4 regions of the Mesorhizobium sp. M8A.F.Ca.ET.207.01.1.1 genome follow, and region 2 is predicted to be linked to each of the others. Evidence: riboswitches for the same ligand, from Rfam matches in the RefSeq annotation. Region 2 holds a riboswitch; each other region holds the start of a gene.
What was found. A riboswitch is a leader RNA that binds a small molecule or an ion and turns the genes downstream of it on or off. The one in region 2 is predicted to bind thiamine pyrophosphate.

Region 1 (3,823 bases), on a different contig from region 2:
CTGGCTCGCCAGCCGCCACTGGTCGGAGGGGATGGTCTGCAGCGCCTCGAGGAACAGGCGGGTGGCCAGTGGCAGGTTGAAGAAGACATGGGCGACGAGAATGCCGGAGAGGCCGTAGATGCCCGGCCAGCCCTGGCCGCCAACCCAGTTGAACAGGCCGGCGAAATAGCCGGCACGGCCATAAAGCGCCAGAATGCCGAGCGCCGCGACGATCGCCGGCAGCGCCAACGGCACGGCGAAGAGCTGCAGAATGAAGGCGCGGCCGAAAAACCGTGGATGCCGCGACAGCGCCCGCGCCACGAACAGGGCCGGCCCGACGGAGAGCAGCGTTGACAGGGCCGCCTGCCAGAGTGTGAAGCGCACGACGCGCAACAGATAAGGGTCGAAGGCCGCCCAGGCGCCGGAGAGGTCGTGTGCGCCTTCGACAAGCAGCCCGGCAAACGCGCCGCCGATCAAGAGCGCGATCGCCGCCAGCGCTACGCTGCCGGCGGTAATGCGGGGATCAGACGCGGGTTGCACGAAAGGCCTTTAACGTGCGTCGCGTTCCTTCGCGCCCCCCTCTGTCCCGTCGGACATCTCCTCCACGAGGGGGGAGATTAGCAGCTCCGGCGCCCAGCTCATTCCTGCAATGTTGGCGATTGGCGAAATCGCCGATGACAGCCAATCTCCCCCCAAGCGGGGGAGATGTCCGGCAGGACAGAGGGGGGCGCCGTAGAGCATTCATCTTCGGATCATACAGCCAACTACTTGCTCATCACCGCCAGCCATTCATCCACCCAGGCCTTGCGGTTGGCCGCGACCTCGTCCGGGCTGAACAGCAGGGTCTTGGTCGGCTTGACCAGTTTGTCGAAGGCTGGGTTGAGCGGCTTGTCGGTCTTGCCGGCCGGGAACATCCAGTTGGTCTCGGGGATGGCGTCCTGGAATTTCGGTCCGGTCATGAAGGCCATGAATTTTTCCGCCAGCGGGTTCTTGGCTCCGGTCGTGGTGATGCCGGCGACCTCGATCTGCAGATACTCGCCCTCTTCGAAAGACGCCGCCTGGTAACGCTCGGTGTTCTCGGCGACCATATGGTAGGCCGGGGAGGTGGTGTAGGAAAGCACCATCGGCGCCTCGCCCTTGGTGAACAGGCCATAGGCCTCGCTCCAGCCCGGCGTCACGGTCAGCACCTTGGTCTTGAGCTTGGCCCAGGCCTCCGGCGCCTTGTCGCCATAGACCGACTTCACCCAGAGCAGCAGGCCGAGTCCGGGCGTCGAGGTGCGCGGGTCCTGGATGACGATCTTGTCGTCGGCGCTGCCCTCGACCAGCTCCTTCAAGCTTTTCGGCGGCGACTTCAGCTTTTGCGTATCGTAGACGACGGCGAAATAGCCGTAGTCGAAGGGAACAAAAGTATCGTCGCTCCAGCCGCCCGGCACGTTGACATCGCTCACCGCGCCATGCGGCGCGAACAGGCCGGAGGCCTTGGCATCGGCGGTGAGATTGGTGTCGAGGCCGAGCACGATGTCGGCCTTGGTCGAAGCGCCTTCCAGCTTGACGCGGTTGAGCAGCGCCACGCCGTCGGCGACCGAGACGAACTCGACATCGCAGCCGCATTCGGCCTCGAATTCCTTCTTCACCACGGGGCCTGGACCCCAGTCGGCGGTGAAGCTCTCATAGGTGTAGACCGTGAGCTTGTCCTTGGCCAAGGCCGGCCCGGACAGCGTCACCGCCGTGGCTGCGATGAGAGAATATAAAAACGTGCGCATCGGCGCCTCCTTCGTTTGCGTTGAAAGGAATTGAGGCGTCGGACTGTCCGAAACGTCTAATCCCTCCGCCGGTACAAACCGGATCAGGTTCAGCGGGTTGGCGAGACTGCCTCTCAGCCGGCCCGCGAAATTCGCGTCCGGCACCCCGTTAGAGCGTTTCGACACATAGGCCCGGCGGGTGGGACACGCAAGTGGGAGTTTGCCGCCTTCCGTTTCCCGTGCCGGGCTGGTAAGGCGACGGGATATGAGCACATTCACCATCCTGCTTGGCGGCGATCTCCTCCGCACGCCCCGGCTCGACCGCCAGGTCGAAGGCTCGCGCGTGATCGCCGCCGACGCCGGCATCGGTCATGCGCGGATACTGGGCCTAGTGCCGGAATTGTGGGTCGGTGATTTCGATTCGGTTCCGGCCGATCTGCCCGCCCATCTCGCCGCCGTGCCCCAGCAAACCTTCCCGACGGAAAAGGACAAGACCGACGGCGAACTGGCGATCGCGGCCGCACTGGAGCGCGGCGCGACCCGCCTTGTGCTGGCGGGAGCCTTCGGCGGCAAGCGCGCCGATCACGCCTTTCTGCATCTGGCGCTTGGCCTGCGGCTGGCCGAGGCCGGAACGGATGTGCTTTTGACCAGCGGCGCCCAGGAGGGTGTCCCCTTGCTCAACGGCAGGGCCAGCTTCGATTATGCCGACGGCACGCTATTTTCTATTCTCGGCTTTTCCGAACTCTCCGGCCTGACCGTCACCGGCGCCAAATGGCCGCTCGACAAGGTCGAGGTGGTTTTCGGATCGTCGCTGACCATTTCCAACGAGGTCAAGGGCCGCCTCGACATCGCGCTCGGCCACGGCCGCGCGCTGCTGCTCGCCCATCCCTATCCATTGCCCGAAAGCTGACATGGCCCCGCCCCTTCTCAATCTCGACGGGATAAGACTGACTTTTGGCGGCACGCCGCTGCTCGATGGCGCCGCCCTGACCGCGTCGGCCGGCGACAAGATCGCGCTGGTCGGCCGCAACGGGTCCGGCAAGTCGACGCTGCTCAAGATCGCCGCCGGCCTGATCGAACCGCAGGACGGCGAGGTGTTCCGCCAGCCTTCGGCGACTGTCCGCTATCTGCCGCAAATGCCCGACATGGACGGCTTTGCCAATGTGCGGGCCTATGTCGAGGCCGGGCTCGGCCCGGCCGACGATCCCTACCGCGCCAGCTATCTGATGGAGCATCTCGGCCTGTCGGGCGAGGAGCGTCCGGCAGACCTGTCCGGCGGCGAGGCCAGGCGCGCCGCCCTTGCCCGCGTCATGGCGCCGGAGCCCGACATCCTGCTTCTTGATGAGCCGACTAACCATCTTGATCTGTCGGTGATCGAATGGCTGGAAGAGGAACTCGTCCGGACTTCCTCGGCGCTCATCGTGATCTCGCACGACCGCCGCTTCCTCGAGCGTGTGTCGCGTGCCACCGTCTGGCTCGACCGTGGCCAGACCCGCCGGTTGGACAAGGGCTTTGGCCATTTCGAGGAATGGCGCGACCTCGTGCTGGAGGAGGAAGAGCGCGAGCAGCACAAGCTCGGCCGCCAGATCGTGCGCGAGGAGCACTGGCTGCGCTACGGCGTGACGGCACGGCGCAAGCGCAACATGCGACGTCTCGGCGAACTGCAGACCATGCGCCAGCGCTTTCGCGGCCATCGCGGCGCCGAGGGCACCGCGACAATGGTGGCCAGCGACGCGGCCGAATCCGGCAAGCTGGTGATCGAGGCGAAAAACATAGAGAAGAGCTTTGGCGACCTCACCGTCGTCAAGGGGTTCTCGACCCGCATCCAGCGCGGCGACCGCGTCGGCCTCGTCGGACCGAACGGCGCCGGCAAGACGACGCTTCTGAAGATGCTGACCGGCGAATTGACGCCGGACGCTGGTTCGATACGGCTCGGCACGAATCTGGAGATCGCCACGCTCGACCAGAAGCGCGAGGCGGTCGACCCGCAGGAGACGCTGGCGCAATATCTCACCGACGGGCGCGGCGAGAACCTGGTCATCAATGGCGAGCAGCGCCATGTCGTCTCCTACATGAAGGATTTTCTGTTCAAGCCGGAGCAG
Region 2 (3,823 bases):
GGCGGCGGTGAGGCCGGCGACGCCGGCCCCTTTGACCAACACCCTCATGATGGCTCCGGCGCCTCTGGCATGAGCGCTACGCCGGTCTCGTCAGCCGGCATGTAGAGATCGCCGCCCTCGCGGTATTTCGCCGCCATCGCCGCCATGCCTTCCTTCTGGGCTTCGGCGCGGATGTCGTGGGAGATACGCATGGAGCAGAATTTCGGCCCGCACATCGAGCAGAAATGCGCCAGCTTGTGCGCCTCCTTGGGCAAGGTCTGGTCGTGGAAGGACCGCGCGGTTTCGGGGTCGAGCGACAGGTTGAACTGGTCTTCCCAGCGGAACTCGAAGCGCGCGCGGGAAAGGGCATCATCCCTGACTTTCGCTGCCGGATGGCCCTTCGCCAGATCGGCGGCATGGGCGGCGATTTTGTAGGTGATCACGCCAATCTTGACGTCGTTGCGATCGGGAAGGCCGAGATGCTCCTTGGGCGTGACATAGCAGAGCATGGCGGTGCCGAACCAGCCGATCATGGCAGCACCAATGCCTGAGGTGATATGGTCATAGCCCGGCGCAATGTCGGTCGTCAGTGGTCCAAGCGTATAGAAGGGCGCCTCGCCGCAGACAGCGAGCTGCTTGTCCATATTCTCCTTGATCTTGTGCATCGGCACATGGCCGGGACCTTCGATCATCACCTGGCAATCCTTGGCCCAGGCGATCTGCGTCAATTCGCCGAGCGTTTCCAGCTCGGCGAATTGCGCCGCATCATTGGCATCGGCGATCGAGCCCGGACGAAGGCCGTCGCCGAGCGAGAAGGATACGTCATAGGCGCGGCAGATGTCGCAGATCTCCTCGAAATGCTCATAGAGGAAGCTTTCCCGGTGATGGTGCAGGCACCATTTGGCCATGATCGAGCCACCGCGCGAGACGATGCCCGTGACCCGGTCGACGGTCAGCGGGATGTAATGCAGCCGCACACCGGCATGGATGGTGAAATAGTCGACGCCTTGTTCGGCCTGCTCGATCAGCGTGTCGCGGTACACCTCCCAGGTCAGGTCCTCGGCGATGCCGCCGACCTTCTCGAGCGCCTGGTAAAGCGGCACCGTGCCGATCGGCACCGGTGAATTGCGCAGGATCCAGTCGCGAATGTTGTGGATGTTGCGGCCGGTCGACAGGTCCATCACCGTATCGGCGCCCCAGCGGATCGCCCAGACCATTTTTTCGACCTCTTCGGCCATCGAGGAAGTGACAGCGGAATTGCCGATATTGGCGTTGATCTTGACGAGGAAATTGCGCCCGATGATCATCGGTTCGCTCTCTGGGTGGTTGATGTTGGCTGGAATGATCGCCCGCCCGTGCGCCACCTCGTCGCGTACGAATTCCGGCGTGACGAAATCGGGAATAGCCGCGCCGAAGCTTTCACCGTCGCGTTGCAGCTTGCCGCGGGCGATTTCCCGGCCGAGGTTTTCGCGGATGGCGACGAACTCCATCTCGGGCGTGATGATGCCGGCGCGCGCATAGGCAAGCTGTGTCACCGCCTTGCCGGCCCTGGCCCTTAGCGGCCGGTTGCGAATGGGAAATTCCGGCGTCAGGCGCTCACCCGTGACGAAGCCATTGTCTTCCGGCCGCACATGGCGGCCGTCATAGGCTTCGACATCGCCCCGCGCCGTGATCCATTCGTGGCGAGGCCGGGCGAGGCCCTTTTCGATGCTGGTTTCGACAGTCTGGTCGGTATAGGGGCCGGACGGATCGTAGACGGTGATGGGCGGCTCGCCCGCTGTCGGATGGACGGAGATTTCGCGCATCGGCACTTTGATGTGCGGATGGAGGACGCCGGGCTTGTGGATTTTCCGTGAGGCAGGCAGCGGTCCCGTTGAGACGGCTGGGGTTAGGGCATTCATCTTGAGGCTCCTTTGCTCATGCATTGGAGACCCAGTTCTGTGCCGGAAGGATGAAAAGACGCTTTGGTCGACCTGCTTGAAAACAGGTCTTCGGGCGTAAACTCCCGCAAAGCGCTTGCACCGTCCCTACGCCAGTATGAACTGGATCAGGTTCAACGGGTCACTGCGCCGCGATAGCCAGCAGTATCTCAGCCCCTTGCCGGGACTCCCCTGGTGAATGTTTTCGAATTGACCGAGCCGACACTGCTTTGTCAAGCGCATTTCCACCTGCGGCGGTGATCGGCGACTAATGAAACCCCGCGCAAAGCACGGGCAAATCTCGAGAGGAAGTCACGCGCCGGAGACCAGCGCAGGAATGGCCAAAGGCTCATTCGCCTCGTCAAGGATCGAGAAACTGTAACGCCCATGTGCGTCAAGATCGACGGAGTAGCTCAGGCGATCGAGTATGTGATTGTCCTGGTCGAAGGTGATGATCCGCGGCTTCAACGAGGTGATATTCGCTTCGTCCAGGTATATGGAGTTGCAAACAATGATCTGGTCGTCTGGCTGGCAGGTGCGGGCAGCCGCACCATTGAGGATGCAGCATCGTGAGCCGCGCTCGCCGAAAATGACATAGGTCGAAATCCGCGCACCGGAATTCTTGTTCCAAATCTCCACAAATTCCATCGGCAGGATCCCGGCTGCTTCGCAGTGGTCAGGGTCCAGCGTTATCGATCCATGGTAGTTGAGGTTCGCTTCGGTGACGTAGATGCCGTGCAGCTTGCCAGCGACTAGTTTTCGCAATGGTCCTGTTTCCTATCATCATGGATGAATCGTCCCGCCATCCTCTGGGTGGCCGGGTTACCCCGCTAGATTCCGACGACGAGGGCGCCGCCGCTGAGACCAGCGCCCGCCGCCGCCTGTTGGGATCGAAATTCCGGCGGTGAACGGTTTGCGCTTGAAACAGCAGGTCGTTGAAAGGCGCGTCATGCAGCGCCCGAGCAGCTTCCACGGTCCACATCCGGTGGCCGTCGAAGGATTGAGCTTCACGCATGGTTTTTCCGAAATCGCTGCGTGCATTTCCATCCTGTTCCCCTTGCATTGGGCGACCTAGGCACCTTTGAACTTGGCGGGCTGGGTCGAAAAAGCGTCCGGTCGACCGCCGATTGTCAGGCCCGACGGACAAATTTCGCGGAGTCGAGCCCGATATCGAGGATTGGCGCGCTGTGGGTCAACCAGCCGATGGAGATCAGGTCGACACCGGTCGCGGAGACGGCTGGAGCCGTCGCCGGCGTTATCCTGCCCGACGCCTCGGTAATCGCCTGGCCGGCAACCATCGCCACTGCTTGGCGCAATTCGTCGACAGACATGTTGTCGAGCAGGACGGCGTCTGGGGCGAGGGCCATAGCCTCTTCTAACTGGGCTAGCGTATCGACCTCGACTTCGATCTTGACTAGGTGGCCGACGCTGCATCGCGCGCGCTCGATTGCCATGCGAATTCCGCCAGCGATGGCGATGTGGTTGTCCTTAATCAGGATGGCGTCGTCGAGACCGAAACGATGATTGGAGCCGCCACCGGCGCGCACGGCATATTTTTCGACCGCTCGCAATCCAGGCGTCGTCTTGCGCGTGCAGACGATTCTTGCGCCGTGGCCGCGGACCGCCGCGACGATCAATGCCGTCGCGGTGGCGATACCGCTCAGATGGCACAGAAAATTGAGCGCCGTCCGTTCCGCGGTGAGTATGGCCCGGGCCGGACCGCTGACCGATGCGATGGTCTCACCTTGCGCGATGTTGCTGCCGTCCGCTCGCTCCACTGTCATCTCGACATCCTGGTCGATCAACCTGAAAGCGAGCATCGCCAGGTCGAGACCGGCTATAGTTCCGGCCTCGCGCGCAGTCAGCACCGTTGTCGCATGATGGTCCTTCGGTACGATGGCATCAGTGGTCAAATCACCGGCCTT
Region 3 (3,823 bases), on a different contig from region 2:
CGGCAAACAGCGGTGCGACACGCGCTCGCGCTGCCTTGCGGTGGACGCCTTGCACCTCGAGCCCGAGCGTCGTGTTGTCGAGGATGCGCCGCCACGGCATCAGCGCGTCGCGCTGCGGCATGAAGGCGAAATGCCTGCCATGATCGTCGAGCGGCGCGCCGTCGAAAAACATCTCACCCTCGCCATGCTCGGCGCCGGTCAGAAGCTGGAACAGCGTCGACTTGCCGGCACCCGAAGGCCCAAGGATCGAGACGAATTCGCCGGCATCCACGCGCAGCGAAATGTCGGCGAGCACTTCGAGCCCGCCAAAGGCCTTGCGTATATGCCGCAATTCGAGCCGGCTCATGCTTGCGGGCCTTTTCCGGCGGCTTGCCTGCCAGCGGCTCTTTCCCATGGCATGGCAAGTCGCTGCACCACCACCGTCAGCCCGAACAGGACGAGGGTAAGGGCCGCGCTGACGCCGACGGCGGCGAGCACCAGGTCGGGACGGAAATTGTTTTTGGCGTTGAGCATGTAGATGCCCAGCCCTTTGGCCGCGCCCGCATATTCGGCGAAGATGGCGCCGACGACGGCATAGGTGATGGAGATCCTGAGGCCAGCGAAGAAATAAGGCAGCGCCGAAGGCAACCGTGCCAGGATGAAGACCCGCCAGCGCCCTGCTCCCATGGCGCGCAGCATCTGCCCGATCTCGACCTCGGTAGCCTCGTAGCCCTGCACCAGGGCCACCAGCATCGGGAAGAAGGTGACCAGTGCCACCAGCATGATCTTGGGCGTCAGCCCGAAGCCGAACCACAGCACCACCAATGGCGCGATGGCGACCAGCGGCAAGGTCTGGCTGACTATGAAGACAGGAAACAGCGCGCGCCGCAAAGGCTGGAAGAAGTCGACCAGCATCGACAGCGCGAAGGCGGCGCTGAGCGAGCAGGCAAAACCGATCAGCGTGGCGCGGATGGTGGGAATGGCGTTGTCGAGCAGCGCGTCACGATTGAGCATCGCCTGTTCGAAGACGCGCGAGGGTGCCGGCAGAACCGTCGGCTTGATGCCGGAATGGTTTGCGTAGAGTTCCCACGCCACGAGCACCAGGCCGATCGATATCACGGCCGGCGCCGCCTGGGCGAGGAAGCCCGCGAGTTGACGCGGGTTGAACGACGATGAAGCCACGAGAGGATGACCTTGACGGCGCGCGTCGGCGCGAACGGTTCAAACGGCAGTGGGACTGTTGGCCGAAACCGTGACGTCGAGGGTTACGTGGCCGGCGCCTGGTCCGAAGCGGCAGAAGGCTTCGTCGAGCGCCGAGAAGATCGCGCCGGCATCGCCGCGCAGCTTGGTGCAGAAATTCTTGGAGCGATCGTAGACGCCGGACTGCTTCAGGAAATCGATGCAGCCATAGATCTCGTCCATGTGGTCGTCCGTGCCCATCACATAGAGCGAGAACTGCGCCGCCGCTGGCTGCCCAGTGGCGGGCGCGCCGCGCACGGCGGAAATGGCGGCTTGCTTGCGCGGGCCGAGTGGCCCGGCAGGGCCGCCAAACGTGTCGGAGCGGCAGATCGGATCGTCCGGCTCACCTGGGCAACCACGCGAAATGGTCGCCGACAGCACGCAATGCTTACCGCTGCCAGACGCAGCCACGAAAAGGTCGCGCAGCGCCGGGAATAGCACCTCGGGGGGCCCGACCAGCAAGGTCGAGATGTCGTCGGTCTCGATCCTGAGCTTGTCGCGATACGGATCGAGCGCGCCGAGCGCACCCAGGATGACGCCGACAAAATCGTCGGCCATGGGATATAGGGAAACCTGTGCGCCTGAAAACATCGCCCGCCTCGCTCCGCTGGTATTACCCAGATCAGCTTCTAGGGTCTGTGGGCTTGCCGCCCCCGTCTCAGCCCCGACCGTACGGAGCACCCCTGTGGATGGCGGCGTTAAAGCACCATTCGATCGGTTGGGGAAGCTGTTTTTTCAGCAAGCTGCGCCAAAAGCATTGCGCCAGCGCAGGCGCAACCGGGTGTTGACGGCCCGGAATTTGTCTCGATCCGGGCGCAGCCAACAGCCCGACCATCACGCCGGGCGACATGAAATTCCAACGCGGACCAGAATTGCCCGACCAGCACGCGGACGGATGCCAATGGCAGGGCGACCGCGCCGACCGTGAACGACAAGAACTGCGGTAAGTAGTTTTCGCAGCAGGAAAAGCGCGGACGCAAGTTCCGCCATGCGCATTGGCTTCACTATCCGCCACGACCGGCCGGCGGTACCTCTGGCGCCGATTCGCTGGCTACTTTGCCAAACACTCTTATTTCGGGGCACGGTTTTCCGGCTTTTGGCCGTGCGAATGCGGCGTGGATTTTCATCAACCGTTTGAGCAGGCGGCCATAGGTGAGGTATCGAACCCGGCCATTGGCAAGATCGAACTCCACCCTCCCCCATCGCCTGACCGGCCTCTTTCCAATTGCCGGACCCAGTCGCGCGATCTGAAAGGCCAACCGGACCTCGCGGCCGGCAACGTCCAGATAGATACCGGGATTGCCGCCCAGGACGTGCCACAATCGGGCAACGTGCTCGATCGACATGTCGGATGAAATCGCCATGTGGTTCCGCTCAAGTCGCGCCCAGACGAAATCACCGGTTGGCTGCCGCGTCCCGGACACCAAATCCTCGCAATAGGCTGGCGCCACCTCGCGCACCAACGCGCGCATCGCGGTCGCCACGCTGTCGGCCACATCCCGCCGCGTTGCCCAGTGTGCTTCGCAGAACGGCACCTGTCCGAGGATGTCACCGTCATCGAAATTGGCGGACATCTTGTGCAATGTCACGCCGCCATGGACGGCATGCTGGCCGTCCGCGACCAGGCGATGGAGAGGATGCGGACCCCGGTAGTTGGGCAGCAGCGCTGGATGAAAATTAAGCCCGCCCTTGGGAAAGAGGCTGAGCAGTTGTTGTGGGATCAGGGTCGGGAAAGCGTAGCAGATCAGTACATCCGCGGCGACGTCAGGCAATTGCCGGCCAAGCTCGTCCCAGTCGTAAGGCCGGCCGAATTCGATCAACTTCACCGGTGTGTTGCCGAGATAGCGCCTGAGCAGAAGCTGGCGCCTCAGCCGGCGCCGAAAATTGCCAATGCTGAAGCCTCTGGATGGGCGCTGAAAGCCAGGCACGATGATCGCGCCAATACGGTTTCCCGCCTCCACCCACCCGGAAAGCAGGGGCCCGGTGTAAGCAGAAACATCCAGGATGAAAACTGCATTGAGCTGCCGGGCGCCGGCCACAGGCTCGAAAGAAATCATCTTTTCAAATCCGGCGGGGCAAGACATCGCCCGGCAATCCGAGCACCGTAACGAACCGGTCCAGTCACTACCAAAAGACCGGCCGAGCCGTCAGCCTGGTTTGGGAGAAAGCGGTCCTGCCGCGGCGACACTTGAGAGCCTTTCCCGCTTCACCAACACAGGTTTTTCGTAGAGTTTCCTCATGCTCCCCCTGAAATCAATCAACCCGCGCAGTTGGTCAGCAGTGCCGCGGACTGTCAACCGCCGGGCGGGGCTGACAGCCGCTATTGATATGGCCTCGCGGCAATCGGCGGGCGCTTAAACCCACTGCCGCAAAGACTGATCCGCGAGCCTTATGAAACGGCCTTTTCACGAACCGGCAGTTTCCAACCCGGCCTGACGAAATGGCAGGTGTAGCCGTTCGGATACTTCTCCAGATAATCCTGGTGCTCGGGCTCGGCCTCCCAGAACGCTCCGGCTGGAGCGAGCTCGGTGACAACCTTGCCGGGCCACAGGCCAGAGGCATCGACATCGGCGATGGTGTCCTCCGCCACACGCTTCTGCTCCTC
Region 4 (3,823 bases), on a different contig from region 2:
AACCACGACGCGTTGCCACCAAGGCCATGCCGCATCTCGGCGACGGTGACCGTCGCGCCGCGGGCGGCGAGTTCGAAAGCGACGGTGAGGCCGGCAACGCCGGCCCCTTTGACGAGCACCCTCATGATGGTTTGGGAGCCTCTGGCACGACCGGTACGCCAGTCTCGTCCGCCTGCATGTAGAGATCGCCGCCCTCCCGGTATTTTGCCGCCATTGCCGCCATGCCTTCCTTCTGGGCCTCGGCACGGATGTCGTGGGAAATGCGCATGGAGCAGAATTTCGGCCCGCACATCGAACAAAAATGTGCCAGCTTGTGCGCCTCCTTGGGCAAGGTCTGGTCGTGGAAGGACCGTGCGGTTTCGGGGTCGAGCGACAGGTTGAACTGGTCCTCCCAGCGGAACTCGAAGCGCGCGCGCGAAAGGGCATCATCCCTGGTTTTCGCTGCCGGATGGCCCTTCGCCAGATCGGCTGCATGGGCGGCTATCTTGTAGGTGATCACGCCAATCTTGACGTCGTTGCGGTCGGGAAGGCCGAGATGCTCTTTCGGCGTGACGTAGCAAAGCATTGCGGTGCCGAACCAGCCTATCATGGCGGCACCTATCCCTGAGGTGATGTGGTCATAGCCCGGCGCGATGTCGGTCGTCAGCGGCCCCAACGTGTAGAACGGCGCCTCACCGCACACTGCGAGCTGCTTGTCCATGTTCTGCTTGATCTTGTGCATGGGGACATGGCCCGGGCCTTCGATCATCACCTGGCAGTCCTTTGCCCAGGCAATCTTGGTGAGTTCTCCAAGTGTTTCCAGTTCGGCGAATTGCGCCGCGTCGTTCGCATCGGCGATTGAACCGGGACGAAGGCCGTCGCCGAGCGAGAAGGAGACGTCATAGGCTCTGGCGATGTCGCAGATCTCCTCGAAATGCTCGTAGAGGAAGCTCTCCCGGTGATGGTGCAGGCACCATTTGGCCATGATCGAGCCGCCGCGCGAGACGATGCCCGTGACCCGGTCGACGGTCAGCGGGATGTAGTGCAGCCGCACGCCGGCGTGGATGGTGAAATAGTCGACGCCTTGCTCGGCCTGCTCGATCAGCGTGTCGCGGTAGACCTCCCAGTTCAGATCCTCGGCGATGCCGTTGACCTTTTCCAGCGCCTGATAGAGCGGCACCGTACCGATCGGCACCGGCGCATTGCGCACGATCCAGTCGCGGATGTTGTGGATGTTGCGGCCGGTCGACAGGTCCATCACCGTGTCCGCGCCCCAGCGGATAGCCCAGACCATTTTTTCGACCTCTTCGGCCATCGACGATGTGACAGCCGAGTTACCGATGTTGGCGTTGATCTTGACCAGAAAATTGCGACCGATGATCATCGGCTCGCTCTCGGGATGATTGATGTTGGCGGGAATGATTGCGCGCCCGCGCGCCACCTCGTCGCGCACGAATTCGGGTGTGACGAAATCTGGGATCGCCGCGCCGAAGGCTTCGCCGTCGCGTTGCAGCTTGCCGCGCATCACCTCGCGGCCGAGATTCTCGCGGATGGCTACGAACTCCATTTCTGGCGTGATGATGCCGGCGCGCGCATAGGCAAGTTGGGTCACCGCCTTGCCCTGCTTGGCCTTGAGCGGCCGATTGCGTATCGGAAATTCCGGTGTCAGGCGCTCGCCGGTGGCGAATCCATTGTCTTCCGGCCGGACGTGGCGGCCGTCATAGGCTTCGACATCGCCACGCGCCGTGACCCATTCGTGGCGAAGCCGGGCAAGGCCTTTTTCGATGCTGGTTTCGACTGATGGATCGGTGTAGGGGCCGGACGGATCGTAGACGGTGACGGGCGGTTCGCCGGCCGTCGGATGGACGGAAATCTCGCGCATCGGCACCCTGATCTGCGGGTAGAGGACGCCGGGCTTGTGGATTTTCCGCGAGGCGGGCAGTGGTCCCGTCGATACGGCGGGGGTGAGGGCATTCATCGTGAGGCTCCTTTGCTCATGCATTGGAGACCCAGTTCTGTGCCGGAAGGATGAAAAGACGCTTCTGTAGACCTGCTGCAACAGGACCTCGGGCGTAAACTCCCGCAAAGCGCTTGCACCGTCCCTACGCCAGTATGAACTGGATCAGGTTCAACGGGTCACTGCGCCGCGAAAGCCAGCAGTATCTCAGCCCCTTGCCGGGACTCCCCTGGTGAATGCCTTAGGTTGAACGGGCTGACGCTATCTTGTCAAGCGCATTCGGGCGCCTTCGGCCGGTGGCGACGACCGGCGGCCAGCCGGGCGGAGAGCTCGCGCATGCATCGGGGACAAGTCACGCCCCGTAGACCGGGGCTGAATGGCCAAAGCCTCATTCGCTTCGTGAAGGATGGAGAAACTGTATTGGCCATGTGCGCGTATCGACCAAGTAGCTCAGGCGGTCACGGATGTGGTTATTCTGGTCGAAGGTGACGAACGGCCTTGGGGGTCACCTCCTTTAGGATTCAGAGGTTGGAAGACGGCTTCTCGCGATCACGGCCATCAGGAAATACCTGTCTTCGGCTCAACCTCGACATGGCGTCCGATCGACCGCAGATATACAGCTATCTCGTTCATGAGATGATCGCGTTCGCCGTAGATTTCAGCAATCCTACGCAGCTGTGGCTCGACGGCCCTCCGTTGCGCTGGCGTGAAATCAGCATCGCCAAAGACGTATCCCAAGTTGCCAATCGCGCAAATTTTGCAGCCGGCGTCCACAACTGCTTGTACGAATGCCGGAATGTCTTTTTCTTGCATGGTCTTCATGTCGAACCTCTCGTGAATGGCGTGCTTGCGCCCCAATCTGCCTTTTCAGCGTGTCCTCTGGGCGGCGCAAGCCCTGAGCGTGACTGTGCACGGGCAACCTCGACTATCCCATCTGCCACGCTCTTTAGAATCGGTGGGGTCTGGTGATCGCAGGCTGGGCCACTCAAAAGCCTGCAAGAAGAAAGTCATGGCGACCATTGCTCAAGATCGCAAGGGTGCGTGCAAGACCTTCCGTTGGCAGTCATGCACGCTCGCTCAGAGATAGTCCGGCCGCGGAAATTCTCCCTTATTCGTAAGAAAGCTCATTGAGCAACTGGGCATTGAGCAACTGGGTCTCACGTCACGGGTCTCGTGTGCTTCACAGCCGAAAAATAGCCGCCGTGGCAATTCTCGAAAAGTGCAGGCTACCTCGTTAAGGACACTGCGGATGATCGTTCGCGCTTGGCAAAAGCGAACGGATTAGTCTATGGCTCTCGGCAGGGGGGCGAGTTATGCGGCGGGTGCGAATCCTTCAAGTAGGCGATATTCACTATCCGGACTGGCATCCTTCCTCTAGCAACATCGATGCCAAGGATAGCAAGTTCGCTCCGAAAATAACGCAGAAGCTACGCGCGTCTTCGCTGCGTGCCGTCTTGACGAAACTTCGGCGGCTGACGACTTCGAAGCCCTTGGATACGATCGCCTTCATGGGGGATTTCACGAGCCGTGGCGACAAGACCTTCATTGCTTCGGCATTCCAGCATTTCACGTTGCTCTGCCGCGCACAGGGACGCAGTTCAAAGGCGCTTCCGTTGATATTCGTACCGGGAAATCACGATGTGAACCGTGATGACGCGCGCGAACTTGGACCGACTGAGAAATTCAGCGAAATGGCGAGTTTAGCCGCCCGCTTGGGTTGGCAGACCGTTCCCGTGGACCAACCCGTGCACTTCAGACTTCCGACAGGATCCGCAGGCGCAAACTTCATCCTCGTCAACACAGCGATAGGCAGTTGGGAGCTTCAAAACCTTCCCGCGTTCCTTCGTGATCGTCTCGAGGCACTCAGTCCTTCTACAGAGCCTGTAG

Region 1: another riboswitch for thiamine pyrophosphate. It lies ahead of thiB (thiamine ABC transporter substrate binding subunit); the one in region 2 lies ahead of thiC (phosphomethylpyrimidine synthase ThiC).
Region 3: another riboswitch for thiamine pyrophosphate. It lies ahead of EN850_RS15005 (YkoF family thiamine/hydroxymethylpyrimidine-binding protein); the one in region 2 lies ahead of thiC (phosphomethylpyrimidine synthase ThiC).
Region 4: another riboswitch for thiamine pyrophosphate. It lies ahead of thiC (phosphomethylpyrimidine synthase ThiC); the one in region 2 lies ahead of thiC (phosphomethylpyrimidine synthase ThiC).

The regions. Positions count from the first base shown of each region.
Region 1 covers NZ_SRUS01000009.1:181,895-185,717, forward strand. The annotation lists gene thiP (thiamine/thiamine pyrophosphate ABC transporter permease) at 1-519, opposite strand, end outside; gene thiB (thiamine ABC transporter substrate binding subunit) at 744-1,742, opposite strand; TPP riboswitch at 1,786-1,900, opposite strand; gene EN850_RS25320 (thiamine diphosphokinase) at 1,987-2,631, shown strand; gene EN850_RS25325 (ABC-F family ATP-binding cassette domain-containing protein) at 2,633-3,823, shown strand, end outside.
Region 2 covers NZ_SRUS01000012.1:4,981-8,803, reverse strand. The annotation lists gene thiO (glycine oxidase ThiO) at 1-48, opposite strand, end outside; gene thiC (phosphomethylpyrimidine synthase ThiC) at 45-1,880, opposite strand; TPP riboswitch at 1,986-2,102, opposite strand; gene panD (aspartate 1-decarboxylase) at 2,211-2,663, opposite strand; partial or broken gene EN850_RS37300 (biotin synthase) at 2,779-2,880, opposite strand; gene nadC (carboxylating nicotinate-nucleotide diphosphorylase) at 3,029-3,823, opposite strand, start outside.
Region 3 covers NZ_SRUS01000004.1:535,707-539,529, reverse strand. The annotation lists gene EN850_RS15015 (ABC transporter ATP-binding protein) at 1-346, opposite strand, end outside; gene EN850_RS15010 (ABC transporter permease) at 343-1,161, opposite strand; gene EN850_RS15005 (YkoF family thiamine/hydroxymethylpyrimidine-binding protein) at 1,201-1,809, opposite strand; TPP riboswitch at 1,800-1,913, opposite strand; gene EN850_RS15000 (formyltransferase family protein) at 2,223-3,257, opposite strand; gene msrA (peptide-methionine (S)-S-oxide reductase MsrA) at 3,608-3,823, opposite strand, start outside.
Region 4 covers NZ_SRUS01000014.1:85,117-88,939, forward strand. The annotation lists gene thiO (glycine oxidase ThiO) at 1-125, opposite strand, end outside; gene thiC (phosphomethylpyrimidine synthase ThiC) at 122-1,957, opposite strand; TPP riboswitch at 2,061-2,177, opposite strand; gene EN850_RS30340 (hypothetical protein) at 2,495-2,758, opposite strand; gene EN850_RS30345 (metallophosphoesterase) at 3,250-3,823, shown strand, end outside.